Regions from separate parts of the Butyricicoccus sp. AM78-15b2TA genome, predicted to be linked through region 1. Evidence: a T-box and tRNA genes for the amino acid it is inferred to sense, from the RefSeq annotation. Region 1 holds a T-box; the other holds one or more tRNA genes.
The links. A T-box is a leader RNA that pairs with one kind of tRNA and senses whether it is charged. The one in region 1 lies ahead of PGS25_RS08910 (valine--tRNA ligase), so its partner is inferred to be a tRNA-Val.

Region 1 (14,878 bases):
GTAACCTGTACAACAAGACCCTGCTGTGGGAAGTACCGGAAGGCGGCCGTTACGAGAAGAACCCGTTCAAGGGCAACATGGATATCGAGAAGCTCGAGCAGCTGATCACCTCTGTTGGTCCGGAGAACGTTCCGCTGATCTTCACCTGCATCACCAACAACCCGGTTTGCGGCCAGGCCGTTTCCATGGGCAACCTGAAGGAAATCAACCGCGTTGCGCATAAGTACAACATCCCGCTGGTATTTGATACCGCTCGCTGGGCTGAGAACGCTTACTTCATCAAGATGAATGAGGAAGGCTACGCTGACAAGTCCATCGCTGAGATCGCTACCGAGATGTTCTCTTACTGCGATGCATTCACCATGTCCGCTAAGAAGGACGGCCACGCTAACATGGGCGGCATGCTGGCATTCCGCGATAAGGGCCTGTTCTGGAAGAACTTCTCCGACTTCAACGAAGACGGCACCGTTAAGACCGACGTTGGCGTTCTGCTGAAGGTTAAGCAGATCTCCTGCTACGGCAACGATTCCTACGGCGGCATGTCCGGCCGTGACATCATGGCTCTGGCAGTTGGCCTGTACGAGTCCTGCGACTTTAACTACATGAACGAGCGTGTTGCTCAGTGTAACTACCTGGCAGAAGGCTTCTACGACGCTGGCGTTAAGGGCGTTGTACTGCCGGCAGGCGGCCACGCTGTATACATCAACATGGATGAGTTCTTCGACGGCAAGCGCGGCCACGACACCTTCGCTGGTGAGGGCTTCAGCCTTGAGCTGATCCGCCGCTACGGCATCCGTGTATCCGAGCTGGGCGACTACTCCATGGAGTATGACCTGAAGACCCCGGAGCAGCAGGCTGAAGTATGTAACGTAGTTCGCTTCGCAATCGACCGCAGCCGTCTGACCAAGGAGCACCTCGACTACGTTATCGCAGCTGTTAAGGCTCTGTACGAGGATCGTGAGAACATTCCGAACATGCGTATTGTTTGGGGTCACAATCTGCCGATGCGTCACTTCCATGCATTCCTGGAGCCGTACGCTAACGAAGAGAAATAATCCCCTGTTCCATCCTTTCGTCAAAGGCGATACCGCATAATTGCATAAATTGTGCGGTATTTCCGCCAATGCTGCAGCAAAGGCGCTGCGGCATTGCATAACAGGAATTTCTCCTGACCTTTTTATAACTTGATAATCAGGGCGTAACCTGTGCCGCGTGGAAAGTGCACAGGAAAGCAAAGAACAAAGGCGTTCTTTTTGCCAGAAAACTAAACAGTTTCTGCGTCAAAGAGAACGCCCTTTTTCTATCCATTTACACATTAAAGGGGTGTAAGATAATGAGTAAAGAGCCTAAAAACTTAGAACAGAGAGATGGTTTCCAGAGTAAGTGGGGATTCATTCTGGCATGTATCGGTTCTGCGGTTGGTATGGGCAACATCTGGCGTTTCCCGATCATGGTGCAGAAGTACGGCGGCATGACCTTCCTGCTTCCCTATTTTATCTTTGTAATTTTGATCGGCAGTACCGGCGTTATCGAGGAGTTCGCTCTCGGCCGCCGTGCAGCTGCAGGTCCGGTTGGTGCGTTCGGCATGTGTACCAAGGAGCGCACCGGCAGTGATAAATCCGGTAAGGCGATCGGCGCAATCCCGATCATCGGTGCATTGATGCTGGCAATCGGCTACACGGTCGTTCTCGGCTGGATCTTCAAGTACACCTTCATGTCCCTCTCCGGCAGCCTGTTCAATCTCGGCACGGATATGGGCGCAATCGGCGGCACCTTCGGCATGACCGCACCGGAGGCAGAAACGCTTCCCGAAGCCCTCAAGGCAATGGCGTCGGCCGGCTTCTTCGGCATCGGCAACGGCGTATGGCAGATCGTTGCACTGGTCGTTTCCCTCGCCATCATGGTAATGGGCGTTGCAGGCGGCATTGAGAAGGCAAACAAGGTCATGATGCCTGTTCTGTTCGGTCTGTTCCTCGTACTGGCAATCTACATCGGCACTCTGCCCGGCGCATCCGCAGGCTATAAGTACATTCTGACCCTGAATCCGGCCGGTCTGGCTAAGCCCGACCTGTGGGTATTTGCATTCGGTCAGGCGTTCTTCTCCCTGTCCGTTGCAGGCAACGGTTCTGTAATCTACGGTTCCTACCTGTCCAAGAGCGAGGATATCCCGTCCTCCGCACGCAACGTTGCAGTATTTGATACCATCGCAGCTCTGCTGGCAGCAATCGTTATCATTCCGGCAATGGCAGTTGTTCTGGGCGAAGGCATCAACGACGTAAAGGGCGGCCCCGGCCTGATGTTCGTTTACCTCGTAAACGTATTCAACGCAATGCCTGCCGGCCGTATCATCGGCGCGATCTTCTACATCTGCGTACTGTTCGCAGGCGTATCCTCCATCGTAAACCTGTACGAGGCACCGATCGCCTTCCTGCAGGAGCAGTTCAAGTTCAAGCGCGCAGCAGCCGTTGGCACCATCGGTGTAATCGGTCTGGTCGTTTCCATCGCAATCCAGCCGTGGACCTCTCAGTGGATGGACGTTGTTTCCATTTACATCTGCCCGCTCGGCGCTGCTCTGGCCGGCATCATGTTCTTCTGGGTACTCGGCAAGAAAAAGGCACTTGCTGCTGTTAACGAAGGCGCTAAGAAGCCCATCGGCAGCTGGTTCTTCCCGCTTGGTAAGTGGGTATACGTTATCTGTGCAATTGCTGCACTGATCCTCGGCATTATGTACGGTGGCATTGGCTAATCCCTCAAGCTAACCACTGGACTTTCGTTAGACGTTCATGGGTTTATGAATCGTCTGTATCCCCCCTTTTGTCTTTGTCCCCCGTCACTGCTGTGTGGCGGGGGACATGCTTTTCTAATTAGAAATTAGCAATCCGCAGGCAGTAATCGCTGCATGCAAAGCAAAACCCCGGCTTTGCCGCACTTGACAAAACCGGGGCTGCTCGGGTATAATATACCCAAGGGATGCTGTTCAGGCAGTCAGACCTTATTCAATCAGGATTTTTAGTCACTGACCGTTCGAGGCCTAATCGAGCGGTCAGTGCGCTTTTATACAGAAAATGTACAGCAGGATTACTGCACATACGAAAAGCCGAAGCAATTTCTTCTGCATTTGCGACACCTCCTTTCCTCCCCAAACCGAGGAAAGAAAGAAGGTCTGACCGCTATCGGAACAACATCTGCTTACAGTATAGCATATACGACAGAATATTGTCAATAAACCGTCCTTTCAGGCGGTTTTTGTTGTTATAGCAGAAAAAGAGACGAACCAGGCAGGCTCGTCTCTTTTTACGTTGTATGGAGAAGATTCAGTTAAAGTACACGATATCTTCCTTCGCCTTTTCGGCGGGTTCTACCGTGATGGCATGCAGCACCGGACCGGGACCGCGGTACTGCGGCAGCTCCTCGACGGTGATGGACGCCGTTACCTTGACCCAGTCGCGGTTATGCAGCTGATCGCGGTCGGGATAGCGGCAGAGGAAGCCGAGGAAGGTGACGTCATCCGCGCAGCAGACCATGCCGAAACGGCCGGGCACGAAGCTGCCGGCGGGCACATCCTTGCCGACGTAGGCCTGGGCAAGAAAGCGGACGGTCTTGCCGTCATACTTCATCGGATCGCTGGTGGCGTCGATGTACCAGAGACCGTAGTCCTCCGGCTGGATGTCGATGATATCCGCATCCACGTCAAACGGCAGCGGCATATTGCGGGCGTAGTCCTCGGAATTGCCGTTCACGTCATCCAGATAGATTGCCGCACGCGGGTTCATCGCCTTGATGTTCTTCTTGTACAGCATATCCTTCAGCTCGTCCGTGCAGCGGTTGAACACAACAAGGTCAGCGGTGGTGATATGCTCGAACATCATCGGGCCGATGTTGTTGGAATACAGCTCAAACGTGGTCGCATCGACCGTCGTGACAATCTGGTACAGCTCCCAGCGGGCAGGAAACGCCTGCATCAGCTTTTCCAGCTTCCACATGCCGTTGTACTCAACAAGAATGCGGTCCGGCTGGTATTTCTGCTCCACGCGCTTGAGGATATTCGGCGTCAGACGGTCCTCGGACTCGATGGGCACAAGCGCGGTGCCGTAGTGCAGCAGCCACTTCTCGTCGTACTCCTCGATGCCCTCCTCGCACAGCAGCAGCACCGTGCGCTCGTTCTCGGTAAAGTTCGGGTCCGCGAGAATATCCTGAATGAACTTGGTCTTGCCGCTCTCCAAAAAGCCGGTAAAGACGTATACCGGAATGGGTTCGTTAGCCATGATCTGGTTACCTCACTTTTCGTTTACGCCGAACAGAGCAGCGATACGCTCCTCATCCAGTTCGGAGCCGATGACGCACAGGCGGCCGGTGTAATCGGCAGTGCCGCGGCGAATTTCGGGTGCGCCCGGAACGTAGTCAAAGTGCAGCCACTCGCCGCCGTCTGCACACGGAACGATGCCCTTTGCACGCAGTACGGTGCCGAGCGTAACATCACCGAGCGCGGTAAGTGCCGCGTTAAGCTCGTCCTCGGTGTACTTGCGGGTCGTTTCCTTGCCCCAGGAGGTGAATACCTCGTCAGCATCGTGATCGTGGTCGTGACCGCAGCAGCAGTGACCGTCGTGGTCGTGATGATGGTGCTCGTGGTCATGATCGTGGTGATGCTCATGCTCATGGTCGTGATCGTGGCAGCCGCAGGTGCAGTGCTCGTCGTGCTCGTGATGATGCTCGTGCTCCTCGTGGTCATGCTCGTGGTCATGCTCATGCTCATGTTCGTGCTCATCATGCTCGTGGTCATGGTGGTGATGATGATGCTCGTGGTGCGGCTCGTGCGCGATCTCCTCGAGAACCTCCGCAACGAGGTCGCGGCTGCCTTCCATGGTGGAGAGCAGCTGCTCGCCGGTCAAATCCTTCCACGGGGTGGTAACGATGCGGGCGTGCTCATTCAAGCCGCGCAGCATGGCAACGGTCTCGTCGAGGCGCTTCTCCGGGCACTCAGCCGTGCGGGACAGCAGGATGGCACCGGCATGCGCCACCTGATTCTCGAAAAACTCACCGAAGTTCTTGAGGTACATCTTGGCCTTGAGCGCGTCAACAACCGTGACGAAGCTGTTCAGCTGTACATCGAGGTGCGCGTTCTGTACCGCAGCGATAACATCGCTCAGTTTGCCGACGCCGGACGGCTCGATCAGGATGCGGTCCGGATGGTACCGGTCCACAACATCGTGCAGCGCCTTGCCGAAGTCGCCAACCAGCGAGCAGCAGATGCAGCCTGCGTTCATCTCGTTTACAACAATGCCGGCATCCTTGAGGAAGCCGCCGTCAATGCCGATCTCACCGAACTCGTTCTCGATCAGAACAACCTGCTCACCCTTGAGCGCATCGGCCAGCAGACGCTTGATGAGAGTCGTCTTGCCGGCACCCAGAAAACCGGAAATAATATCAATTTTAGTCATGCTTTGTCGCTCCATTTCTATGCACGGCACAGGGATTCCCAAACCGTACTTAAATTTTCCGAACGCTTATATTATACCACATTTATCGAAAAAAGAAAAGCTATTTGGTTAGCGGACGCTAATCTTTCCGGCTGCGCGGCGTGTTTGAGAGCCGCGACGCAACAAAACCCCGGCCCTGTCGCTTGACAAGACCGAGGTTCTGCGGGTATAATATACCCAAGGGATGTTGCTAAGCAACCAGACCTTTCCGTATCATAGTTAAACTAAGATGACCGTTCGGGCCCTAATCCGAGCGGTCATCGTGCTTTTATACAGAAAATGTACAGCAAAATCACTGCACATACCAACAGCTGTACTGCCTTTTTCTGCATCCGCGCCACCTCCTTTCCTCCTCGAACTGAGGAAAGAAAGAAGATCTGACCGCTAATGGAACAACATCCGCTTATAGTATAGCATATCCTGCAGAAATCTGTCAATCAACCGCCTTTACAGGCGTTTTTTTATTTTTTTGCACAAAAAATGGAGAACGGAACTCATTTCCGTTCTCCACTTTCCATTCTCAATTTGATTTATTCTCCCATCACCTGAAAGACAATATCCCGCACGCGGTTGCGGGTATCGCACTCCACAAGGGTCAGATTCTGCCACGGGCCGATGGTGATCTCGCCATTCACGAACGGGATAACGATAAACGGGCTGAGCAGCGCCGCCTTGATGTGCGACGAGCCGTTATCATCGTGCCAGGTATCGTGGTGGTGGTAATGAATGACCGCACCGGTCTCATCGCGGTAGGGCGAAAAGACGTCCATCGCCGCCTTGAGGTCATGGTAGACCATACCCGGCTCAAACTCGAGCGTGGTCAGACCGGCAACGCCGCCGGTGGTAAAGCCGGTAATCGTGCCGGACTTCATGCCGGTCTTGCGGCAGGCGTTCTGCACCGCTGCGCGGAAGTCATCGGTAACGTCGATCATGCCCATGTGGGCCTTGGTTTTGTAGGTTTTGGTTTCGGTATAAACAGGCATTTGCGATTCTCCTTTAGAGGCACTCTAAGTAGCGGCCGTACAGCGTTTTGCTGAGGTCGGCGGCGTGACGGAGCAGCGTCTGACGGCTGATATAGCCGCGCGCGTACGCAATCTCCTCCAGACAGGCGATGTAGCGGCCGCTCTCATCCTGCACGCGGCGGACAACCTGTGCAGATTCGAGCAGATTCTCGGCGGTACCGGCATCCAGCCAGACGAAATCCCGCTCGAGCTTTTCAACGTGCAGCTGACCGCGTTTCATGTACTCGATATTGACATCCGTAATCTCCAGCTCGCCTCTTGCCGAGGGCTTGAGTCCGCGGGCAATCTCCATAACCGAGTTATCGTAGAAATACAGACCCGGAATGATATAGTTAGACTTCGGATAGCGCGGCTTCTCCTCGATGGAAATAGCACGGCCCTGACCATCAAACTCCACAACGCCGAACGCACGCGGGTCATCGACATAGTAGCCGAACACGCAGGCGCCGGATTTCATCTGCACGGCACGGTCCAGATAGCTCTGGAAATTGGGGGAATAGAAGATATTATCGCCCAGAACAAGGCAAACCGAGTCATCCCCGATGAACTGCGAGCCGATGAGCAGCGCGTCCGCGATGCCGCGTGCAACCTCCTGCACCTCGTAGGTGATGTTGACGCCGAAGCGGCCGCCGGAACCGAGCAGACGGTAGAACGGGCCTTCCTCTCCGGGCGGGATGATGATGAGAATATCGCGGATACCGGCCTGCAGGAGCGCAGCCAGCGGATAGTAGATCATCGGTTTATCGTATACCGGCAGCAGCGGTTTGCATACCGGACGTGTCATCGGGTACAGGCGCGAGCCCTTACCGGCGGCAAGAATGATTCCTTTCATTGGCTATTCCTCTATCTATATGGTTTTGTGAGATTAGTATAGCACACTTTGGGCAAATAAGAAAGCAATTTTCTAATAAAGCAGAGAGTGGAGAGCACTTCGCTCTCCACTCCTCACTCTTTCTCAATCGTCAGCACCGAATGATACGGCATCGGCTTTCCGTCCACGGCGTTATCGCGCGATGCGCCGCTGAATTCATACTCGTACCGGAAATCCAGCCCGTCGAGATGCGCCTCCTTGACGTTTTTCGTATCCGGTGCATCATATTCCCAGCCGTCGTCAATGATGTCATCCCTCATGTGGGCGGCATACAGCCAGCTCCATTTGGCATACGCGGCCGCAAAGGCGTAATACACCGTCATGCGCTCCTGATAGCCGCACGAGCCGTTCTGCGAATCCGAAACCACCGTCACAGACTGCACATAGCCGTCCGCATCGGTTTCGACCGTCACATCGGATACAGAATCGCCCAGCGAGAAGAAATACCTGCCGCCCATTCCCACGTCGCTATTCCAGCTGCCGTCCGGCCGGACATACGCTGCCATCCCTTGATTATAATGCAGGCAGTCGTTGCAGTTCTCCACATACTCCGCAAGGGTCAGCTCGCCGCGATTGGGCGGCAGCTTGGCGTACAGGTCAATGCCGTAACCTGCGGCTGCTCGCAGCACGAGCACCAGCAGGTACAGCGCCACGCGATACCAGCGCACCTCCCGCTCGCGGACAACGATGCTGCACCCGTTCTCCAAATCCCACGGCAGCTCCTCTTCTTTGCACGCGCGGTAGCACTTGTACTTGTAGTACCAGTCGAAGACCGGCAGCGCATAGCAGTTGCCGTAGCCGAACACGCCCCACAAACGGGCATATGCGGTGCGGATGGACAGCTTTTCTCCGTCCTCATCGCGGACGGACAGCCCGAAGATCCACTTGCCGGGCGTTGTGCCCCAGTAATGCAGCAGCACCGGCTCGAACACGAACGTCAGCAGCCAGCTGACATACCCGCACGCGAGCATCCACGCCAGACTCGCCGTGAGCTGGATAAAATTCTCCGGATTGATGCGGAACACCCACTGTGCCAGCATCGACCACAGCAGCCCATACAGTCCGGCATCCACATTGCGGGCAAAGAAGCGCCGCCACGGACAGCCGACCGGCGGAATGCGGTCTTTCTCGCGCGGGTCGTCTGCGGGCAGCACGATGGACTGGTACCGGTCTACATCCAGCCCGTTCCACTCCGCTCTGTCCTCGCAGATGGCGCGGCACATCGCATACGCCAGTTCGCTCTCGCGGATGTCCCCCTGCAATACGTCGAGCTGGCCTGCCGCCGCCTCGGGCAGCGCTTTCTCGCCGCTCTCGATGGCGCGGATGTCGGGCACGCTCAGGCGCAGCCGCCGCAGCAGCATGATCTTCCGCAGTGTCTGTACATTGTCCTCGGTGTAGTCGCGGTAGCCGTTCTCGCCGCGTGTCGGCTTGAGTAAGCCTTCCTTCTCGTAAAACCGGATGTTCGCCCGGGATAATCCCGTCCTGCGCTCTGCTTCCGCTATGTTCATACGATCACCTTCCCTTCTATTGATTACATTATAAGGGATAAAGTGGGTTTACAGTCAAGTGTTTTCGGGGAAAATGTTAAGAAAAAAGAGTGGAGAAACTCCACTCTTTTTATGTTTAGTTCAGCTTAATGCAGCTTAATTCAGCGCTGCAATCGACTCTTCCAGCTTTGCGAGGTGCTCGCGCAGCTTTTCGGCCTTTTCGCGCTCGGCTGCAACAACCTTCTCGGGTGCCTTATCGACAAACTTCGGATTGTTCAGCTTCTTCATAACGAAGTCGATATCCGCCTCGACCTTGCTCTTCTCCTTGCCGAGGCGTGCGCGCTCGGCCTCGAAGTCGATGAGGTCGCCCATCGGCATATAGATCTGTGCGTCGCCGGTGACAACCGATGCCATCTTGGCAGCGTCCGCCGGAACGGCGTCGATGAGTTCAATCTCGGAAGCGTATGCCAGCTTGGGGAAGAAGCCTGCGCCTGCGGAGAACGTATCCTTCTTCTCGGTCAGGATGAGCACCTTGGCCTTCTTGGAGGGCGGTACGTTCATCTCGGCACGGCGGTTGCGGATGGCGCGGACAGCGTCCATCAGGCTCTCCATCTGTGCCTCCTCCGCGGCAAAGTGCAGCTCGTCCTTGTATTCCGGCCATGCGGATACCATAACGGACGGGCCTTCATGCGGCAGCGCCTGCCAGATGGTCTCGGTGATGAACGGCATGAACGGGTGCAGCAGCTGCATCGCGCCGCTCAGCACATAGCAGAGCACCTTCTGTACGTTCTCGTCGCCGGTCTGCAGACGGGTCTTTGCAATCTCGATATACCAGTCGCAGAAGTTCTCCCAGATGAAGTCGTTCAGCTTGGCAGCCGCCAGACCCAGCTCGTACTGGTCGATGTTGCGGGTAACATCGGCAACCAGTGTGTTGAACTTGCTGAGAATCCACTTGTCCTCGATGGTAAGGTCTGCGGGCAGCTGGACTGCCTTATCCTTGTCGATGGTCAGGTTCATCTGGATAAAGCGGGATGCGTTCCAAATCTTGTTGCAGAAGTTGCGGGACGCCTGCACGCGCTCATCCGAGAAACGCATATCGTTTCCGGGGCTGTTGCCGGTTGCGAGGGTAAAGCGCAACGCATCCGCGCCGTACTGGTCGATGACCTCGAGCGGGTCGATGCCGTTGCCGAGCGACTTGGACATCTTGCGGCCCTGTGCATCGCGCACCAGACCGTGGATATAAACCGTCTCGAACGGGGTTTCGCCCATGTGCTCCACACCGGAGAAGATCATGCGGGCAACCCAGAAGAAGATAATGTCGTAGCCGGTAACGAGCGTAGAGGTCGGGTAGAAATAGTCAAGCTCCTTGGTCTTGTCCGGCCAGCCGAGCGTGGAGAACGGCCACAGAGCGGACGAGAACCAGGTATCCAGTACGTCCTCCTCCTGATGGATATGCGTGCCGCCGCACTTCGGGCAGGTGCATACGTCGGTCTTGGAGACGGTCATTTCGCCGCAGTCCTCACAGTAGAACGCCGGAATGCGGTGACCCCACCACAGCTGACGGGAGATACACCAATCGTGTACGTTTTCCATCCAGCGCAGGTAGGTCTTGGAGAAACGGTCGGGCACAAACTTGGTCTTGCCCTCGTTTACTACGTCCATAGCGGGCTTGGCGAGCGGCGCCATCTTGACGAACCACTGTGCCGAGGTCATCGGCTCAACGGTCGTACCGCAGCGGTAGCAGGTGCCTACGTTGTGCTCGTGGTCCTCGATCTTGACGAGCCAGCCGCCTTCCTCGAGGTCCTTTACAACCGCCTTGCGGCACTCGTAGCGGTCCATGCCCTCGTACTTGCCGCCGTTTGCGTTGACGGTCGCGTCCTCGTTGAACACGAGGATCTGCTCGAGGTTGTGGCGCTGGCCCATCTCGAAGTCGTTCGGGTCGTGGCACGGCGTAACCTTAACACAGCCGGTGCCGAACTCCATATCAACGTACTCGTCACCGAAAATCGGAATCTCGCGGTTCATGATCGGGAGGATGCAGGTCTTGCCGATGAGGTGCTTGTAGCGCTCGTCGTTCGGGTTGACAGCAACGCCGGTATCGCCCATGAAGGTCTCCGGACGGGTGGTCGCAACCACCAGCTCACCCGAGCCGTCCGCGAGCGGATAGCGGATGTGCCACAGCTTGCCCGGCTGGGTTTCGTACTCAACCTCGGCGTCGGACAGCGCAGTCGCGCAGTGCGGGCACCAGTTGATGATGCGGTGGCCCTTGTAGATCAGGCCCTTGTTGTACAGGTTTACGAATACCTCGCGGACCGCCTTGGAGCAGCCCTCGTCCATGGTGAAGCGCTCGCGGTCCCAGTCGCAGGAGGTGCCGAGCTTTTTGAGCTGGCTGATAATGCGGCTGCCGAACTTGTCCTTCCACGCCCAGACGCGCTTAAGGAACTCCTCGCGGCCGAGGTCGTAACGGGTCAGACCCTCCTCCTTGCGGAGGTTCTCCTCTACCTTGATCTGGGTTGCGATACCGGCGTGGTCGGTGCCCGGCATCCACAGTGCCTCGTAGCCCTGCATGCGCTTGGTGCGGATGAGGATATCCTGCAGGGTCTCGTCGAATGCATGGCCCATGTGCAGCTGGCCGGTAACATTCGGAGGCGGAATAACGATGGTGTACGGTTTCTTGTCCGGATTGACCTCGGCGTGGAAGAAGCCGGAATCGACCCAGAACTTGTACAGCTTGTCCTCGACCGATTTCGGGTCGTAGGTCTTAGGCAGTTCGCTCATTGATCTATCTCCTTCAATTTGATTTACGATATACATGCGGGATACCTCTGTGTAAACAAAAAAGAGCATACTCATCCCGACAACAGGACGAAGTATGCTCCGTGGTACCACCTGAATTCGCGTAAAGACGCGCACTCGTTGCCCCGTAACGCGGGTTAGACGGAACAGCTTAACGAACATTCGGCTGTTCTGCTCCAAAGCGACCTTCTTCTTCCCCGCCGAGGTGCTTGCACCGACCGCACCCTCTCTAAACGCGCAAAGGAAAAATACTCCTCTTTTTCACTGCATTTGTGTATTAACTTTAATATTATAGCTGTTAAATCCGGGTTTGTCAAGGGATATCCCTTGTTTTCCGGCACCGACCCTCTGGGGCACGCGAACCGCGTGGGCGGTTCGCCCCTAACGGGCGGCAGTTTTTTTCAGCACCGGCTGACTGGGGCACACGAACTGCCGCAGGCGGGTTCGCCCTTTCCGGGCGGCAGGTTTTTCAGCACCGGCTGACTGGGGCACACGAACTGCGTGAGCGTGTTCGCCCTATCCGGGCGGCAGGTTTTTCGCTGAACCTCAGTGAGGGGATTCGCCGTCTGCGGACGGCGGGGACGTTGCGGCGCCCGCCGCGGGGGCAAAAAGGAAGGGACACCTACGGTTTCCCTTCCTCTTTGAACTCCTACCTTTCCCTTGCTTCCTAATCTGGCGCAGATTTCCTATATGTGACCGCTTCGAAAAGGGGAACGACAGAGGATTTTTTCTTCCGTGTCTTTCTCAACATATTCGCAGTGTCAGATACATTACTGCTACACATGTGATTTCATCTAAGCAGGCGCGACATAACAGTGTCGCGCAAGTCGTCAGCACGTTATAATAGACAGGGCCTGCGAAGATAAATTGTACCAAACGCTTAATTCGTAGGTGCCATGCGGTATAACGTGTTAAAGAGTTGCGCGGCACGGTTATGCCGCGCCTGCGTAGAGTAAACCGTATGTGTAGCAGTACGTTGTCTGTGAACTGCGAAAAGGCGGAGAAAGACACGCTTCGGTAACCCGACTGCCGTTCCCCTATTTCGCAGCGGTCACATGTCGGCAATCTGCGCCAGACCCTCCAAGGGAAAGGGGTGATTCACAAGAGGGTGGAAACCGTAGGTGTCTACCCTCTTGTGCCCCCGCCGGGTAGGCGCACTCCCTGCTGAGGTTCAACGAACCCCTCCCCGCCCGTTAAGGGCGAACACGCTCACGCAGTTCGCGCGCCCCGCTCAGCCGGTGCAGAGAAACAGGCTCCCGCCCGGCAGGAACTTACGAAAGTCTCCGCTTGAACTCCTCATACCCAAACATCCGCACGACCTCATCCGTGCCGTCGGCGCGTCTTACCGCGATGAGCGGCAGCGGCATACCGTTAAACGTATTGGTCTTGACCATGGTGTAGAGCGCCATGTCCTCGAACACGACCTGCTCACCGGCGCCGAGCGCCACATCGAACGAATACTCGCCGATGACATCGCCTGCGAGGCAGGAGCGGCCGGTCAGCAGATAGGTGAACGCCTTTTTCCCCGGCTCGCCGCCGCGGTACACCGGCGGACGGTACGGCACCTCGAGCACGTCCGGCATGTGGCACGCCGCCGAGGTATCCAGAATCGCAATGTCCTTATGGTTGTGCATCACCTCAAGCACGGTGGCGACCAGATAGCCCGCATTCAGCACAACGGCCTCGCCCGGCTCCAGATAAACCTGCACCTTGTACTTTTTCTGCAGATAATCAATGCAGTGCACCAGTGTTTCCACATCGTAATCCGCGCGGGTGATATGGTGGCCGCCGCCGAGGTTGATCCATTTCAGGCCGTCCATATACTGACCGAAATTCTGCTCAAATGCAGCGACAGTCCGCACCAGATCGTCCGAATTCTGCTCGCAGAGCGTGTGGAAATGGAAGCCCTCAATGCCGTCGAGCAGCTCCGGCTGAAAATTCTCTATCGTAATGCCGAGGCGCGAATCCGGACCGCACGGGTCGTACATCGCGTGGTCGCTCGGCTGCGTGGAGCACTCCGGATTGAGCCGCAGGCCGCAGCTCTTCCCTGCCGCGCGGGCAAGGCTGCCGTAGGCCTTCCACTGCGTGAACGAGTTGAACACAATGTGGTCGGCGTACTCCAGAATCTCGCGGAACTCGCCCTCCGCGTAGGCCGGCGCGTAGACATGGGTCTCGCCGCCGAATTCCTCATGACCGAGCCGTGCCTCGTACAGACCGGAGGCCGTTGTGCCCGCCAGATACTCCCGAATCAGCGGGTACACGGAAAACATCGAGAACGCCTTCTGCGCTAGCAGGATCTTCGCGCCGGTGCGTCTGGCAACGTCCCGCAGGACGGCCAGATTCTGCACCAGACGGTTTTCATCGAGCAGGTAGCAGGGCGTAGGAAGCTCAGTAAATTTCATATCAGTCCACCAGCACCGGCTTGTCGTTAATCTGCCACGGCAGACCCCACTTGTTCAGCGCCTCCATGTACGGATCGGGATCAAACTCCTCCACCGTGTACACGCCCGGCTTGTTCCACTTGCCGGTCAGCAGCATCGCCGCGCCGATCATCGCCGGAACGCCGGTGGTGTAGCTGATGGCCTGCGAGCCGACCTCACGGTAGCACTCCTCGTGGTCGCAGACGTTGTAAATATAGGCGGTCTTTTCCTTGCCGTCCTTCTTGCCGGTGAAGATGCAGCCGATGTTGGTCTTGCCCTTGGTGCGCGGACCGAGCGTTGCCGGATCGGGCAGCAGCGCCTTGAGGAACTGGATCGGCACGATCTGGTGGCCCTCAAACTCGATCGGGGTGGTGGACAGCATGCCGACGTTCTCCAGACACTTCATGTGGGTCAGATAGGACTGACCGAAGGTCATGAAGAAGCGGATGCGCTGCACGCCCGGAATATTCTTCGCCAGAGACTCGATCTCCTCGTGGTGGAGCAGGTACATGTCCTTGTGGCCGACCTGATCGAAGTCGTACTCGCGCTTGATGCTCATCGCCGGGATTTCAACCCAGTGACCGTTCTCCCAGTACGAACCCGGTGCGGATACCTCACGCAGATTGATCTCCGGGTTGAAGTTGGTCGCAAACGGATAGCCGTGGTCACCGCCGTTGCAGTCCAGAATGTCGATGGTGTCGATTTCATCGAACAGGTGCTTCTGTGCGTAAGCGCAGTACGCCTGCGTTACGCCCGGGTCAAAGCCGGAGCCGAGCAGAGCGGTCAGACCGGCGTCCTCAAACTT
Region 2 (14,878 bases), on a different contig from region 1:
GGTCCGGTCGAGGCACTGCTTGAGGACAACGGTGTAGAAGGCTATGTGCTTGAGGATGCGGCGGATTTTGAAGAATTTCTCAAGGACACCGAAATATACTGGGACTATGTAGACGAGGATCTCGTGCGCGAGAAGCGCGCGCAGGAAACCTGTCTGAAGATTTATCTGCCGGACAGCGACGAGGGTGCAAAGCAGTACGCGGATATCCGTGCCGCGCTGGAAAACCTCAAGGCACGCGATGAGGAGCACGCCTGGGGCCGACTGTGTACCGAAACCGCGCTGACCCGTCAGGAGGACTGGGAGTGGGGCTGGAAGCAGTATTTCAAGCCGTTCCCGGTGGGACGCGGCTTTATGATCAAGCCCTCGTGGGAGACGGTTGAGGACCCGCAGGGCCGCCGTATCCTTGAAATCGACCCGGCGTCGTCCTTCGGCACCGGCAGCCACGACACGACCCAGCTGTGCATGATGGCGCTCGAGGATGCGGTAAAGCCGGGTGACAAGCTGCTCGATATGGGCACCGGCTCGGGTATTCTGGCCATTGCGGCGGCTATGCTCGGTGCGGATGTGCAGACTATCGTCGATATCGACGAGAACTGCCTGAAAACTGCACACGAAAATGCGGAAAAGAACCATGTTGAGATCGGCAGGGGTCTGTGCGGCGACGCGCTGCGCGACCCGAAGCTTGCCGAGGACATCGGCGGCGGCTACGACGTGATCGTGGCGAACATCGTGGCTGATGTCATCATCGGCATGTCGCCCATGTTTGCGGATAAGCTGGTCAAGGGTGGTACGCTGATCTGCTCCGGCATCCTCAACGAGCGTGCCGAGGAGGTGCGCACGGCGCTGGAAAAGAGCGGATTTACGATTCTTTCGCACGAGAAGAGCGATGACTGGAGCGCTTTTGCTGCGAAAAAGTGATTTATTTCAGGATTCACGGAATGTTCACTTGCCAAACGGCTGTTTTTTTGCTAAAATAGGAAAGGTTATTTGATTATTATGCCTCGATTTTTTGTCGATCAGCAGCCGCAGGACGGCGTGCTGACCCTTACCGGAGAAAACGCGCATCATGCGGGACGTGTTCTGCGTCTGCGCGTCGGCGAAGGTGTTACCCTGTGTGACGGTGCCGGAATGGATTTTGACTGCACGGTGGAAGCCGTGGAGAAGGAAGCCGTGACCTGCCGGGTCGTAAGCTGCCACGCGGCGGATACCGAGCCGAAGCAGGCTATCACGCTGTTTATGGCGCTGCCTAAGGGCGACAAAATGGAATTTATCGTGCAGAAGGCGGTAGAACTCGGCGTCAGCCGTATCGTGCCGTATCTGTCCAAGAATTGCGTTTCCCGACCGGATAAGACCGAAAAGAAGGTGGAACGCTGGCGTAAAATCGCTGCCGAGGCAGCAAAGCAGTGCGGCAGAGGACGTCTGCCGGAGGTGGCAGCCGTTGTACCGGTCGCTCAGGCGATCGTGCAGGCGGCGCAAAGTGAAACGGCACTGTTTTTCTACGAAAACGAGAAGCGGACCGGTCTGCACGACGCGCTTGCAGGCGGTGTCAAGGACACGGTTTCGCTGATGGTCGGGCCGGAAGGCGGCTTCGATCCGGCTGAGGCAAAGGCAGCCGTGGACGCGGGACTGCAGAGCGTTTCGCTCGGTACACGCATCCTGCGGTGTGAGACTGCGCCGATTGCGGCGCTTGCGGCCGTGCTCTATGCCGGTGGCAACATGTGAGAAGAAATAAAGGGAGTGTTAAACATTGGCAAAAAACAATGTGGGTAAAAAGCCAATTTCTCAGGAAGAGTATACCACCAACAAGGTACTCGCGGTATTCAGCGTGTGCCTGCTCGGCGTGCTGGTGCTGATGATCCTCGAGCGTCTGCTGGGCTACAGCAACACTTGGAAGACCGGCGTGCTGGTAACGCGGGTGCTGCTCGGCGTGGGCATTGTCGGCGCAGCAGCCGGCATTATCATGCTGGGACAGGAGCATGCAGGCAAGCGCAGCAGCGTGCGCCGCATCGTATGCGGACGCAATATGCTGATTGCAAGCATCGTTGCCATCGTATTCCTGACCGCGATCAACTACTACGGCACCATGCCGATCAAGGCGATGTATGTTGTTCTGCCGGTTTTGGCAGTGTATTATCTGGTGTATCATTCTTATGCGCCGGAATTTTTCCTGATTGCAGTAGATACCGGTGTGGGTGTTGCGGCGATGCTGGTGATTCACCGTGCACTGGTTTCGGCTAACCATACGTGGATGTCCACCGTGGCGGTAGCAGGTACCGCGGTGCTGGCGCTGATCCAGATCGGTGTTACGGCTTCTCTGCGCCGCAAGAAGGGCAAGTTCACCTTCCGCGGCAGCAAGATCGACACCCGGTTCAGCAAGAACGCGTACCTGATGCTCACCATTACGCCGATCGTGATGGTAGCGCTGACGGCAGTCGTTGTACTTGCGGCAAGTCATGTCATGATCGCACTGGGTGCGGCAGCGGCATATCTGTTCATCACTGCGGTATATTACACTGTGAAGCTGATGTGATAATTGCATTTTTGTCGAAGCGCGGTGCGTTTTGACGGTTAGACAGCGGGCGGCGCAGCCGCCCGCTTTGTCATACCCGAAGGAGGGGACGTATGAGACGATTTTTCGGCTTTCTGCTGACCATGACTCTGCTTGGCGGCGGTGCATTCTGGCTGCCGTATCTGCAGGCGAAGCCGGTGGATAATGTCTATCAGGCGGCAGGTCTGCTCCGGCAGGACGCGGAGAACGGCGGAAACGGCGTTGCCTTCCGCGAGGACAACGTGGACGCGGACGAGGTGTACAGGGCACTGGAGGCGCAGTATCCATACGCATTCGCGCTGCACGCGGTAACACGGCCGAATAAGACCATTGAGCTGAACACTGAGGTTTCTCGGCAGGCGCGGCAGGAGCAGGCGTGGGAGTACGCCAGGGTTCTGGCGGCAGGCTCGGTTTCGCAGACCATGACGGCCGAGGAGAAGCTGCGTGCGCTGCACGATACCCTCATCCGTCAGTGTGAGTACGATGTGGATACGGCAGAGGAGGACGCTCCGGACGGCTCGGCACCCGCTTTCGCGGCAGACGGCGCGCTGCTCGATCATAAGGCTGTGTGTGCCGGTTACGGTCGCGCGTATGAGATGCTGTGCAAGGCGGCAGGCATTCAGGTCATCTATGTCGCATCCGAGGAAATGAACCACGGCTGGAATGCTGTGCGGCTGGGCGGCACAACATATTACATCGACTGCACGTTTGACGACCCGATTCCGGACAGAGGCGAATATGTATCCGATCAGTATTTTATGCTCACCGGAGAAGAGCTGGCGCAGACGCATACTTGGAATGAGGCGTTCTACGAGCAGCTTCTGGACAGTCTGCAACAGGGCGGGAAATAGCGGAAAAATCGGTTCCAAAACTTTTTCAAAAAAATTTGAAAAAAGGTGTTGACATTTACTCGATTATGGACTATACTAAACAAGTCGTCAGCGAGCGGGCGATAACAACGGAAAAGGATATGGCGGTATAGCTTAGTTGGCTAGAGCGTCCGGTTCATACCCGGAAGGTCATTGGTTCAAGTCCAATTACCGCTACCATTTTCCCTTGGCCCGTTGGTCAAGCGGTCAAGACACCGCCCTTTCACGGCGGTAACGGGGGTTCGATTCCCCCACGGGTCACCACTTGGAAGTTTAGCTCAGCTGGGAGAGCATCTGCCTTACAAGCAGAGGGTCAGCGGTTCGAGCCCGTTAACTTCCACCACGAAAACCACTCACGAAAGTGAGTGGTTTTTCTTTTTGCCTTTAGAAACCACTGGCTTTTCGGGGGCACGAGTTTCGTCAGCAATACGCCCTGTCTGGGCGGGAGGTTTTTCACTTGAAATCAAGCGAGGAGTTGCGCTCTGCGGAGCGCGGGGCGCGGCACGTTCCCGCCGTCCGCAGACGGCGAATCCCCCGCTGAGGTTCAGCGGAAAACTCTCCGCCCGGAAAGGGACGAACACGCTTGCGCGGTTCGAGTACCCCACTCAGCCGGTGCTGAGAAATGCCGCCCGGATAGGGCGAACCGCCTGCGCGGTTCGTGCATCCCAGCGGGTCGGTGCCGGAATAGCCTGCGTTGCGGTTAAACCACCGCAACTTCACATAAACTACGTTTGCGTTACTCCCACATATACGGTATAATATAACCCGTTAGACAAACTTTTCCGGAATCGAGGGAAATTATGCAACAAGTGACCCGAAAAACGCTGGGTGCGGGAATCAATCTCACCTGCGTGACCACACCGAAGTTTAAGCGGGCAGTGCTGCGTGCGATGCTGGTGCTGCCGCTCGGCGGCGAGGATGCCGCGCTGCGCGCGTGTCTGCCGCAGGTTTTGCGCCGCGGCACGGCCAGGCTGAACGATATGCAGGCGTTCGGCACCGCGCTCGATGAGCTGTACGGTGCGCGTATTGAAGCTGCAGTGCGCAAGGAGGGCGAGAACCTGTGCATCGGCTTTCTGTCCGACTGTATTGATGAGGCTTATGCACCGGGAGCCGACGGCCTGACCGCCGGTGTGATCGGTCTGCTGTGCGATCTGCTGTACAACCCGTATCTGCAGGACGGCCTGTTCTGCGCCGCCTATGCAGAGGGAGAGCGCGGCAACCTGATCGACCGCATTGCTGCCCTTAAAAATGATCCGCGTTCGTGGGCGCCGCGCCGGCTGAATGAGATCATGTGCGAAAACGAGGACTACGGCAAGTCCGCGCTTGGTACGATCGAGCAGGCGGAGCGCATTACATCGGAAACGCTGTACGCGGCCTATCGCCGCGCGCTGAGTGAGGCGCAGGTGGAGCTGTTCTACTGCGGTACGATGATGCCGGACGAGGTGGAAGCGCGCTTCATGGCAACGCCGCTGGCCCAGCCGCGCGAGGGCACGCTGTATCAGCCGCACACGGTCGTGCAGGCGCGGCCTGTTGGTGACGTTCGTGAGGTCGTTGAGGATGCCGAGGTAACCCAGGGCAAGCTGTCACTCGGCTTCCGCACCGGCGGTGCATCACTGACCGGCGGAGAACCGGCGGCGTACTGGATGTTCCAGACCATCTACGGCGGCTCGACAAGCGCGAAGCTGTTCCTCAACGTGCGAGAGAAAAAGTCGCTGTGCTACTATGCAAGCGCACAGTTTGTAGCATCTAAGGGACTGATGATCGTGGGCTCCGGCATCGAGAACAGAAATTTCGAGGTCGCACGCGATGAAATCCTGCACCAGTTGGATTTGTGCCGTGCAGGCGAAATTACGGACGCAGAACTCGAAAGCGCACGCAAAACGCTGGTCAACGGCTGGCGCACTATGCTCGACGACCCGCTTACACTCGAGCGCTACTGGATGGGACAGGCGGCCGCAGGCACGCTTGTATCGCCCGAGGCGCGCATCGAGCAGGTGGCCGACATCACGCGCGAGCAGGTCATTGCCGCGGCACAGGGCACAGCGCTTGACACGGTATTCTTTATGAAGGGAGCGGCAAAATGACAAAGAATGATTCCGCTCTGCACGAGAGTATGCAGACCCGCACGCTGGCAAACGGTCTGCGCATCTGCTATCTGCCCAAGGAGGGCTTCAGCAAGACCTTCGCCATTCTGGCGACCGATTTCGGTTCGGTGGACGCATCGTTCACCTTTGAGGGCAAGCGGTATGACACACCGGCGGGCGTTGCGCACTTCCTTGAGCATAAGATGTTCGAGGATGAGGACGGCAATGCACTGCAGAAATTCGCCCGCACCGGTGCAAGTCCGAACGCCTTCACAAGCCACACCATGACGGCGTATCACTTTTCCTGCACCGACCGGTTTGAGGAGAATCTGGAGATTCTGCTTAAATTCGTGTTCACGCCGTACTTCACGGATGAAAACGTGGAGAAGGAACGCGGCATTATCAATCAGGAGATCCGCATGGTAGAGGACACACCCAATTGGGAGGTGTTCGTCGGCGCGTATGAGGGCCTGTACCGCAATCATCCGGTGCGCGTGTCCATTCCGGGCAGCGAGGAGAGCATTTCGCATATTACACCGGAGCTGCTGTACACCTGTCACCGTGCGTTTTACAGTCCGAAGAACATGGCGCTCGTGGTGTGCGGCACAGCGGACTTTGAGCAGGTATGCCGCATGGCAGAGGAGATTTCACCGCAGGACGCACCGGAGATCGGTCAGCGTCATTACGGCGAGCGCCGCGCGGAAGTCCATCAGCCGGTTGTGACGCGCAAAATGCAGGTGTCGCTGCCGCAGTGTATGGTCGGCTTTAAGGACGTACCGGTTCCGGCAGGCGAAAGCCGCCTGCGCCGCAGTCTGATCGGTGATCTGGCGGTGCGTATTCTGTGCGGCGATACCTCTCCGCTGTATGCAAAGCTGTACGAAAAGCGGCTGCTCGGACGCGATTTTGATGTGGATTACTCGCTTATTCCGGATGGCGCATGCGCGATCCTCGGCGGCGAGAGCCGAGATCCTGCGGCTGTGCGCGAAGCGCTCGAGCGGGAGACTGCACGGCTGGCGCAGGAGGGCATCGAGCCGAAGCTGTTCCGCCGCATGAAGAACGCACTGTACGGCATGCGTTTGCGTATGCTGGATGTGCCCGATCTATATGCACGGCAGGAGATCGCGTCTGTTTTTGCGGGCGAGCATTATCTGGATTTTGCCGGGCTGTTTGACACCATTCATGCGGAGGATGTGCAGGAAATGTTCCGCCGCTGGGCACAGCCGAACCGCTCGACCATGTCGGTGGTAGAGCCGAAGTAACGATAGAAAGAAGAAAGATCATGGAACACACAATTTCATTTCCGGCGCTCGGCCTGAACCTTGACATCAACCGTGTCGCTGTCAATCTGTTCGGCAAGGATATTTACTGGTATGGCATTATTATCTGTCTGGGCTTTGTGCTGGCGGCGCTGTATGTCAATCGGCGGACGCAGGAGTTCGGCGTTACGTCGGACAATCTGATGGACTGCCTGATCATCTGTGTGCCGGTCGGCATCATCAGCGCCCGCATTTACTATGTGGCGTTTGAATGGGGCTACTACAGCCAGCATCCGAATGAGATCATCGCCATCTGGAAGGGCGGCATTGCGATTTACGGTGCGGTCATCGGTGTTGTGATTGTACTGGCGGTGTACAGCAGAATGAGGAAACTGTCGTTTGCCAGCCTGTGCGATCTGGCGGCGTTCGGTCTGCTGATCGGTCAGTGCATCGGAAGATGGGGCAACTTTGTCAACGGTGAGGCACATGGCGGTGCAACCTCTCTGCCGTGGGGCATGAGCATTGACGGCGCCTCTCCGGTGCATCCGACCTTCCTGTATGAGTCGCTGTGGAACTTTGTCGGTTTCCTTGTGCTGCATTTCTATTCGAAGAAGCGCAGGTTCAAGGGCGAAATGGCGCTGCTGTATGTAGCGTGGTACGGTTTGGGCCGTGCGTGGATCGAGGGCCTGCGGACGGACAGCCTGTATCTCGGCCCGGTGCGCGTATCGCAGCTGCTAGCCGGCATAAGCTGCATTGCGGCGATTGTTGTGCTGGTACGGCAGTATAACCGCATCAAGGTTGAAAAGGCGTTCTATGCGCCGGAGCAGGACAAGGCGGACGAGAAAAAAGGCGAATAACATTTCACGATAAAGGAGAACGACAACATGAGTGCAGTAAGAATGGACGGCAAGGCACTGTCTGCGAAGGTGCGCGGCAGCATTCTGGCAGAGACCGAGGCGCTGAAAAAGCAGGGCGTAACGCCGGGTCTGGCGGTTATTATCGTCGGCAACGATCCGGCGAGCGAGATTTACGTCCGCAATAAGGAGCGCGCCTGCGAGCAGTGCGGCTTTTACAGCGAGAAGTACGCGCTTCCCGAGGAGACCACACAGGAGGAGCTGCTTGGTCTGATCGCGCAGCTCAACGAAAGTCCGGCAATTTCGGGCATCCTGTGCCAGATGCCGGTGCCGAAGCATATTTCCGAGCAGGCGGTCATCGACGCCATTGACCCGAAGAAGGACGTGGACGCGTTCCATCCGGTCAATGTCGGCAAGATCATGGTCGGCAATTTTGATTTCGTGCCGTGCACGCCCGCGGGTGTCATGGAACTGCTCGACGAGTACAAGATCGACCCGAAGGGCAAGGAGTGCGTCGTAGTCGGCCGCTCGAATATCGTCGGCAAGCCGATGAGCATGCTGCTGCTGCACCGTCACGGCACGGTTACCATTTGCCACAGCCGCACGCAGGATCTCGCAGAGGTGTGCCGTCGTGCGGATATTCTGGTAGCCGCTGTCGGCAAGGCAGGCTTTATTACGCCGGATATGGTCAAGGAGGGCGCAGTGGTGATTGACGTTGGCATCAACCGCAACGCCGAGGGCAAGGTTTGCGGCGATGCGGCACCGGAGGTTATGGAAAAGGCCTCTTACATGACGCCGGTTCCGGGCGGTGCCGGTCCGATGACCATCACCATGCTGATGAAGAATACGCTCAAGGCGGCAAAGCTGCAGAACGGCATCCGGTAAATAAAAAACGTCCGTATCCGGGTTGACAATCCGGGTGCGGGCGGGTATACTAAAGATAACGAAAGGTGCTGCCGGTAGACGGTCAGCACCTAAAGAAAACGGAAGAAATAACCGCAATCATTGGGAGTGAGAGGCGGTTATTTCTTCTTTGGTCCTAAAATACGCTCAATAAGTACAAGTATCACTACACGAATTACGAGATATTCCATAAAACCACCCCCTTTACAGGGGCAAGACTTAACCGCCTACCGCAGGCGCGGCAGCACCTTTCTTAACGACAAGTATAACAGAAATCGACTGCTTTTGCAATCCCACCAAATTTCGGCGGGATTGTTTTTATTTTGTAAATTAGAAAAGATTGACCTTTGTCCGGATTCATTCTATAATAAAGCTAATGAGTTAACCGCAACATACGGTTTATCACGTCAGGGGAGGACGAATACAATGGATATGAAGAAGCTTGCCGGCGATAAGGCGGCAGAGTATGTAAAGGACGGCATGGTTGTTGGTCTGGGCACCGGTTCCACTGCGTACCACATGGTAAATGCAGTAGGCGAGATGGTAAAGAACGGCCTGAAGATTCAGGCGATCCCGACCTCCAAGGCTACCGAGGCGCAGGCTCGTGAACTGGGCATTCCGCTGCTGACCATCGACGAGCTGGATCACGTTGATCTGGCAATCGACGGCGTAGATGAGATCGACCCGCAGTTCAACGCCATCAAGGGCGGCGGCGGTGCGCTGTACCGCGAGAAGGTCGTTGCATCCATGGCGAAGGAAGTTATCTGGATCATGGACGAGTCCAAGCTGGTAGATAAGATCGGCGCTTTCCATCTGCCGGTTGAGATCGCACAGTACGGCTCCAAGCAGGCGATGGAGCGCATGGCAGCTTACGGCTGGAATCCGGTTCTGCGTGTACGCGACGGCAAGACCTTCGTTACCGATAACGGCAACTTTATCGCGGATCTGCACCTCGGCGCAGGCTTTGACATTCAGGACGTTTACTCCAAGCTGACCGGTATGCTCGGCGTGCTGGAGCATGGTCTGTTCCTCAACATGTGCAAGCGCATGATCGTCGGCCACTCCAACGGTGAGGTTCAGGTCATCGAAAATCCGTCCAAGTAAGCGCAGCTGAAAGGCAGGAGAATTAATGATGGATCAGAACGATCAGAACGACCGCTTCGACAGATTCGACCGCTTTGAGCCGGACTTCAGCCGGTTCGAAAGTGCCTCGGACCGCAGTGAGCGCTCGAGCAGCCTCGACCGCAGTGAGCGTCCCGCACGCACAGGCAGACGTCAGTCGGCACGTCCGGTGCGTTCCGGCATGCGCATGGGCAAAGGCAAGCCGATGCGCAGAGCATCGGTTAAGCTGAACTACCGCATGGTGCTCTGCATTGCCGTGCTGGTACTGCTTTTGCTGACGATCATCTTCGGCGGACTGTTCAAGTCCCGCGGCAGTAAAATTGCGGACCTGAACTCGCAGATCGAAACACTGAATAAGGATAAGGACAATCTGTCCGCACAGATTGGTGCGCTGACGCAGGAGAATCAGACCCTGCAGAGCAGCATCACCGCAACGCTTCCTGCGGCTAAGACCGCAGAGACCAACAGCATCGTGGATCTGATCCCGATGCTGAACGACGGCGTTTATGTAGTACAGAGCACCGGCTCGCAGCTTCGCTACATCAGCGTTCCGAAGGGCTATCTGCAGGACAAGCTGGGCGAGTACCGCGATGACGCTTCCGGCTATGCCGCCTCCACCGGCGATGCACCGATCTGCCAGTACTATGTGCTGTTCACCGACCGCGTGATCGGTCTTGCAGAGGGTGACACCGGCTTTGTCAGCACCGACCGCAGCGCAACCGGCTCGACGAGCACGATTCCGTCCGGCTTCTATGACTTTGTTGCTTCGTTCTTCAATAACAGCAGCAATACCACGGCTTCCGGCAGCAATTCGAGCGATAGCAGCAGCTCGGATAGCAGCTCTGACAGTTCGAGCGACAGCAGTGCGTCCGACAATTCGTCTGACAGCAGCGCTTCTTCCGCATCTGCGGATGCAAACGCATAATCTGCGGGAAAATTAAAAAAATCAGAGGCATGGACTTGACAGTTCGTGCCTCTTGTGCTATGCTATTAAAAGCCGCATTGTGCATAGGCTTTTGTAAGTGTGTATCAAACGATGCACCGCCGTGCCAAGCGTGACTCTACAACGAAAGAGAGGGAAAACACATGTATGCCATTCTGAAAACTGGCGGCAAGCAGTACAAGGTATCCGAGGGCGACGTAATCTACGTTGAGAAGCTCGGCGTAGAGGACGGTGCTACCGTATCCTTTGACGAGGTTCTGGTAGTAGGCGAGGGTGATTCCATCACCGTAGGCGCTCCGTACGTTTCCGGCGCGGTTGTAACCGGCACGGTTGAGAAGACCGGCAAGGGCAAGAAGATCAACATCTTCAAGATGAAGCCGAAGAAGGGTTATCGCCGTCGTCAGGGTCATCGTCAGCCGTACACCAAGGTGACCATCGCGTCCATCAAGGCGTAAGACCGTGACCAAAGTCACTTTTTCGCTGCAGGAGGATAAAATCCTCGCGGTGGATATTCTCGGCCACGCAGGCTATGCGGAGGAAGGGGAAGACATCGTTTGCGCAGCGATCTCCAGTGCGGTTATGCTGACGCATGCGCTGCTGTATGATGTACAGCATATTCCGGTCGATACTCTCATCGAGGATGACGGAGCGCATATCCGCTTTACGTTGCCGAAAGGCGATGTAGAACGCGGGCAGGATGCACTTTGTGCTCTGAAGCTGCATTTTTCCGAACTGGAACAAAATTATTCTGATTTCTTGAACGTAATGGAGGTGCAAGCAGATGCTGAAGATTAGCTTACAGTTTTTCGCTCATAAAAAGGGCGTTGGTTCGACCAAGAACGGTCGTGATTCCGAGTCCAAGCGACTGGGTGTAAAGCGTGCAGACGGTCAGACCGTACCGGCAGGCAACATCCTGGTTCGCCAGCGCGGCACCAAGATCCACCCGGGTGTGAATGTTGGCCGCGGTAAGGACGACACCCTGTTCGCAAAGGTTGAGGGCGTTGTTCGCTTCGAGCGTCTGGGTAAGGACCGCAAGCAGGTTTCCGTTTACCCGCAGTAATTATAGCGATTGCAGTATAGGGGGCTTCAAAAGCCCCCTATATTCAAATTCCGGTTCCTTGCGAAACCGAAATTTGATACCCCAACGGCGCCGCACAATGCGGCTGGGTCGGGGTAACAAAACATCCGGCAAAGCTGGACGTTTTGTTGCGGCACGGAGTGCCGCGATTAAATGATTGCGCCGGAGGCGCAATTCGCTGCGGCGAGCCAATGGCTCGATTTTCCGTCCGGAAAATCTGCCATGTGGTTGCAGTTTGCAAGCAAACTGGTATTTTATTGTCCCAGACTTCGTCTGGGATTTTGTTGATTTTAGATAGATATTACACCTTTGAGAAGAAAGGAGGACTACCATGTTTATTGATATTGCAAAAATCAAGATCGTATCCGGCAAGGGCGGTGACGGCAAGGTTGGTTTCCACCGCGAAAAGTATGTGGCGGCCGGCGGTCCGGACGGCGGCGACGGCGGCCGCGGCGGCTCGGTCATCTTCAAGGTGGACGACAATCTGTCCACGCTGCTCGATTTCCGTTACAAGAAAAAGTATGTCGCGGCTCCCGGTGAGCCGGGCGGCGGTAAGCGCTGCAAGGGCAAGGATGGTGCGGATCTGATCATTCGTGTACCGCGCGGCACGATCATCCGTGACCAGAAAACCGGTCAGGTCATGAAGGATATGTCCGACAGCGAGCCGTTTGTAGCAGCCAAGGGCGGCAACGGCGGCTGGGGCAACACGCATTTTGCAACGCCGACGCGTCAGGCGCCGCGTTTTGCCAAGCCGGGTCTGCCGGGTGTCGAGCGCGATATTATCCTCGAACTGAAGCTGCTGGCCGATGTCGGCCTGGTCGGCTTCCCGAATGTCGGCAAGTCCACGCTGCTGAGCATGGTCTCGGCGGCGCGCCCGAAGATTGCAAACTACCACTTCACGACTCTGGTGCCCAACCTCGGCGTGGTTTCGGTTGGTGAGGAGCAGAACTTCGTCATGGCCGACATTCCGGGCATTATCGAGGGCGCGAGCGAGGGTGCCGGTCTGGGCCACGACTTCCTGCGCCACATTGACCGCTGTCGTCTGCTGCTGCATCTGGTTGACGCGGCAGGCAGCGAGGGCCGCGACCCGATCGACGACATTGAGAAGATCAACGCAGAGCTTGCCGGCTACAGCGAATTTCTGGCAGCACGTCCGCAGATCATTGTTGCCAACAAGACCGACCTGCTGGGCGATGACCGCGAGTCGGTTGAGAAGATCCGCAAGTACGCAGAGGAGCACGGCTTCCTGTTTGCGGAGCTGTCCGCGGCGACCAATCAGGGCGTCAAGGAGCTGATGAACCTGACGTGGCACGAGCTGCAGCAGCTGCCGCCGGTATTCATCTACGAGCCGGAGTTCGTCGAGGTCGAGGAGAAGGCCGCAACCGAGAACGACTGGACCATCGAGCGCGACGGCGACGCATACGTTGTCACCGGTGCATGGGTGGACAAGATTATGGGCTCGGTCAACATCGACGACTATGAATCCCGCCAGTATATGGATCGTATGCTCCAGTCTGCAGGCATTTACGCCAAGCTGGAGGAAATGGGCATCGAGGAGGGCGCTCCGGTCGTGATCGGAGAGTTCGAGTTCGAGTACGTTTACTAAACTGGGTGAAAGAGGACCTTTGGGTCCTCTTTTTTTCATATCGTGCGGTTGATTCAGAGTGAAGAGAACGTGCGGGAGTAGCATAATGCAATATCACTAAAAAATCATATTGTCCTATGTTCAATCTGCCAAAGTAGTGCTATAATAAAAGCATAATGCACAAAAGGAGAGCTGACAAACTGTGCAACAACAAAAGAACGATAAAACAACCTGCCTGTTGCTTGCGCTGACCACGATTTTCTGGGGCAGCCTGTACACGGCAAGCAAGGTGCTGCTCGATGTGATTCAGCCGTTCACGCTTCTGTGCCTGCGCTACATCATCGCAGCCATCGCCATGACCATCCTGCAGCGCCTGCGTAAGCCCGACCCGAACGGCAAGCCGCGCAGGATCAAGGGCGGTGACTGGAAATATGTTATCATGTTCGGTCTGGGCGGCTATGTGCTGTCCATCGGTCTGCAGCAGTACGGCACCAAGCTGGCGGGAGCATCGCTGGCATCGCTCATCAACTGCATGAACCCGATCGCCATCTGCTTCTTTGCGGTGCTGCTGCTGCATGAGCGCATGACGATGAAGAAGGTCGTCTGCATTGTCAGCGCGGTTGCCGGTGCGGTCTGCATTGTCGGCGGAGACGCCGGCGGCGGTCATATCCTCGGCATAGCGCTTTCACTCGGTTCGGTGCTGACGTGGAGTGCGTTGAGCGTGTTCATGCGCTCGTTCTCGCAGAAGTATGACGCGCTGACCGTCACGACCTACGGTATTTACGTTGCCGCTATCGGTACGCTGCCGCTGATGCTCCGCGAGATCATCACCCACCCGGAGATGGACTTCCTGCACGCGAAGTACATCCTTGTGCTGTTTTATGTGGCGATTTTCTGCACGACCATTCCGCATTCGCTGTGGAATTACTGTCTCTCCCGTGCAGAGGCGAGCACCTGTTCTCTGTTTTACCCGATTCAGCCGCTCACCTCGATGGTGCTCGGTGTCCTGCTGCTGAACGAGCACATGACGGTCGGCTTTATTGCCGGTGCGGTGCTTATCGTGTTCGGTGTGCTGTATTCAACGCTCGGCAAAGAGAAAACCAGATGAGACGCCTTGGCTATGCCCGATGCTACAGGTTAAGCTGAAAAATCCTCCTGTCTTCAGAAAGAAGGCAGGAGGATTTTTGCAATCATTCAAAACGGCGAAAGAGAGATGACGATGAAGCCCAAAGAGTAAAAACACGGGGATGCAGTCCGGATCGTGACAGATTGCAGCCGGTTTACCGAATTTACAATCCCAAATCCTTAAACCGCGAATACATGGACTGTGCGCCGTACAGTGCCGCCACCGGATTGTGCTGCAGTACCCGGTCCTTGACGATCATAACCGTTGTCGGAACCTTGCTGTGGCGCAGAAACAGGGTATCATGTCCGACGCACAGACCGATCACGATGTTGAAATCACAGCCGTGCGAGGCAAGCGTCTTGGCCTGCATGATCGGGTTGCACATGGATTCGTGGCCGTAGCCGCCGTTGAGCTTTTTCTCGTTCGGTACGCCGATCTCGGTCTTGTCCTGTGCACCGACCTTGCAGCCGACCGTGAAATATTCGATGCCCTTTGCCTTGAGAATACGGG

Region 2: it encodes a tRNA-Val, which carries the amino acid that the T-box ahead of PGS25_RS08910 (valine--tRNA ligase) is inferred to sense. The anticodon was not compared.

Annotation. Positions count from the first base shown of each region.
Region 1 covers NZ_JAQEHY010000008.1:827-15,704, reverse strand. Annotated here, with positions in the region: gene PGS25_RS08945 (tryptophanase) at 1-1,055, shown strand, start outside; gene PGS25_RS08940 (sodium-dependent transporter) at 1,334-2,746, shown strand; gene PGS25_RS08935 (TIGR03943 family putative permease subunit) at 3,315-4,265, opposite strand; gene PGS25_RS08930 (CobW family GTP-binding protein) at 4,278-5,438, opposite strand; gene PGS25_RS08925 (YjbQ family protein) at 6,008-6,460, opposite strand; gene rfbA (glucose-1-phosphate thymidylyltransferase RfbA) at 6,474-7,331, opposite strand; gene PGS25_RS08915 (MerR family transcriptional regulator) at 7,445-8,878, opposite strand; gene PGS25_RS08910 (valine--tRNA ligase) at 9,014-11,635, opposite strand; T-box leader at 11,716-11,927, opposite strand; gene nspC (carboxynorspermidine decarboxylase) at 12,925-14,055, opposite strand; gene PGS25_RS08900 (saccharopine dehydrogenase family protein) at 14,057-14,878, opposite strand, start outside.
Region 2 covers NZ_JAQEHY010000013.1:13,533-28,410, reverse strand. Annotated here, with positions in the region: gene prmA (50S ribosomal protein L11 methyltransferase) at 1-918, shown strand, start outside; gene PGS25_RS11665 (16S rRNA (uracil(1498)-N(3))-methyltransferase) at 997-1,722, shown strand; gene PGS25_RS11660 (hypothetical protein) at 1,748-2,530, shown strand; gene PGS25_RS11655 (transglutaminase domain-containing protein) at 2,623-3,399, shown strand; tRNA gene PGS25_RS11650 (tRNA-Met) at 3,521-3,597, shown strand; tRNA gene PGS25_RS11645 (tRNA-Glu) at 3,607-3,681, shown strand; tRNA gene PGS25_RS11640 (tRNA-Val) at 3,685-3,760, shown strand; gene PGS25_RS11635 (hypothetical protein) at 3,871-4,137, opposite strand; gene yfmF (EF-P 5-aminopentanol modification-associated protein YfmF) at 4,218-5,501, shown strand; gene yfmH (EF-P 5-aminopentanol modification-associated protein YfmH) at 5,498-6,760, shown strand; gene lgt (prolipoprotein diacylglyceryl transferase) at 6,781-7,614, shown strand; gene folD (bifunctional methylenetetrahydrofolate dehydrogenase/methenyltetrahydrofolate cyclohydrolase FolD) at 7,642-8,496, shown strand; gene rpiA (ribose-5-phosphate isomerase RpiA) at 8,941-9,618, shown strand; gene PGS25_RS11605 (hypothetical protein) at 9,647-10,561, shown strand; gene rplU (50S ribosomal protein L21) at 10,723-11,034, shown strand; gene PGS25_RS11595 (ribosomal-processing cysteine protease Prp) at 11,039-11,374, shown strand; gene rpmA (50S ribosomal protein L27) at 11,361-11,639, shown strand; gene obgE (GTPase ObgE) at 11,989-13,263, shown strand; gene PGS25_RS11580 (DMT family transporter) at 13,445-14,350, shown strand; gene PGS25_RS11575 (DUF1847 domain-containing protein) at 14,532-14,878, opposite strand, start outside.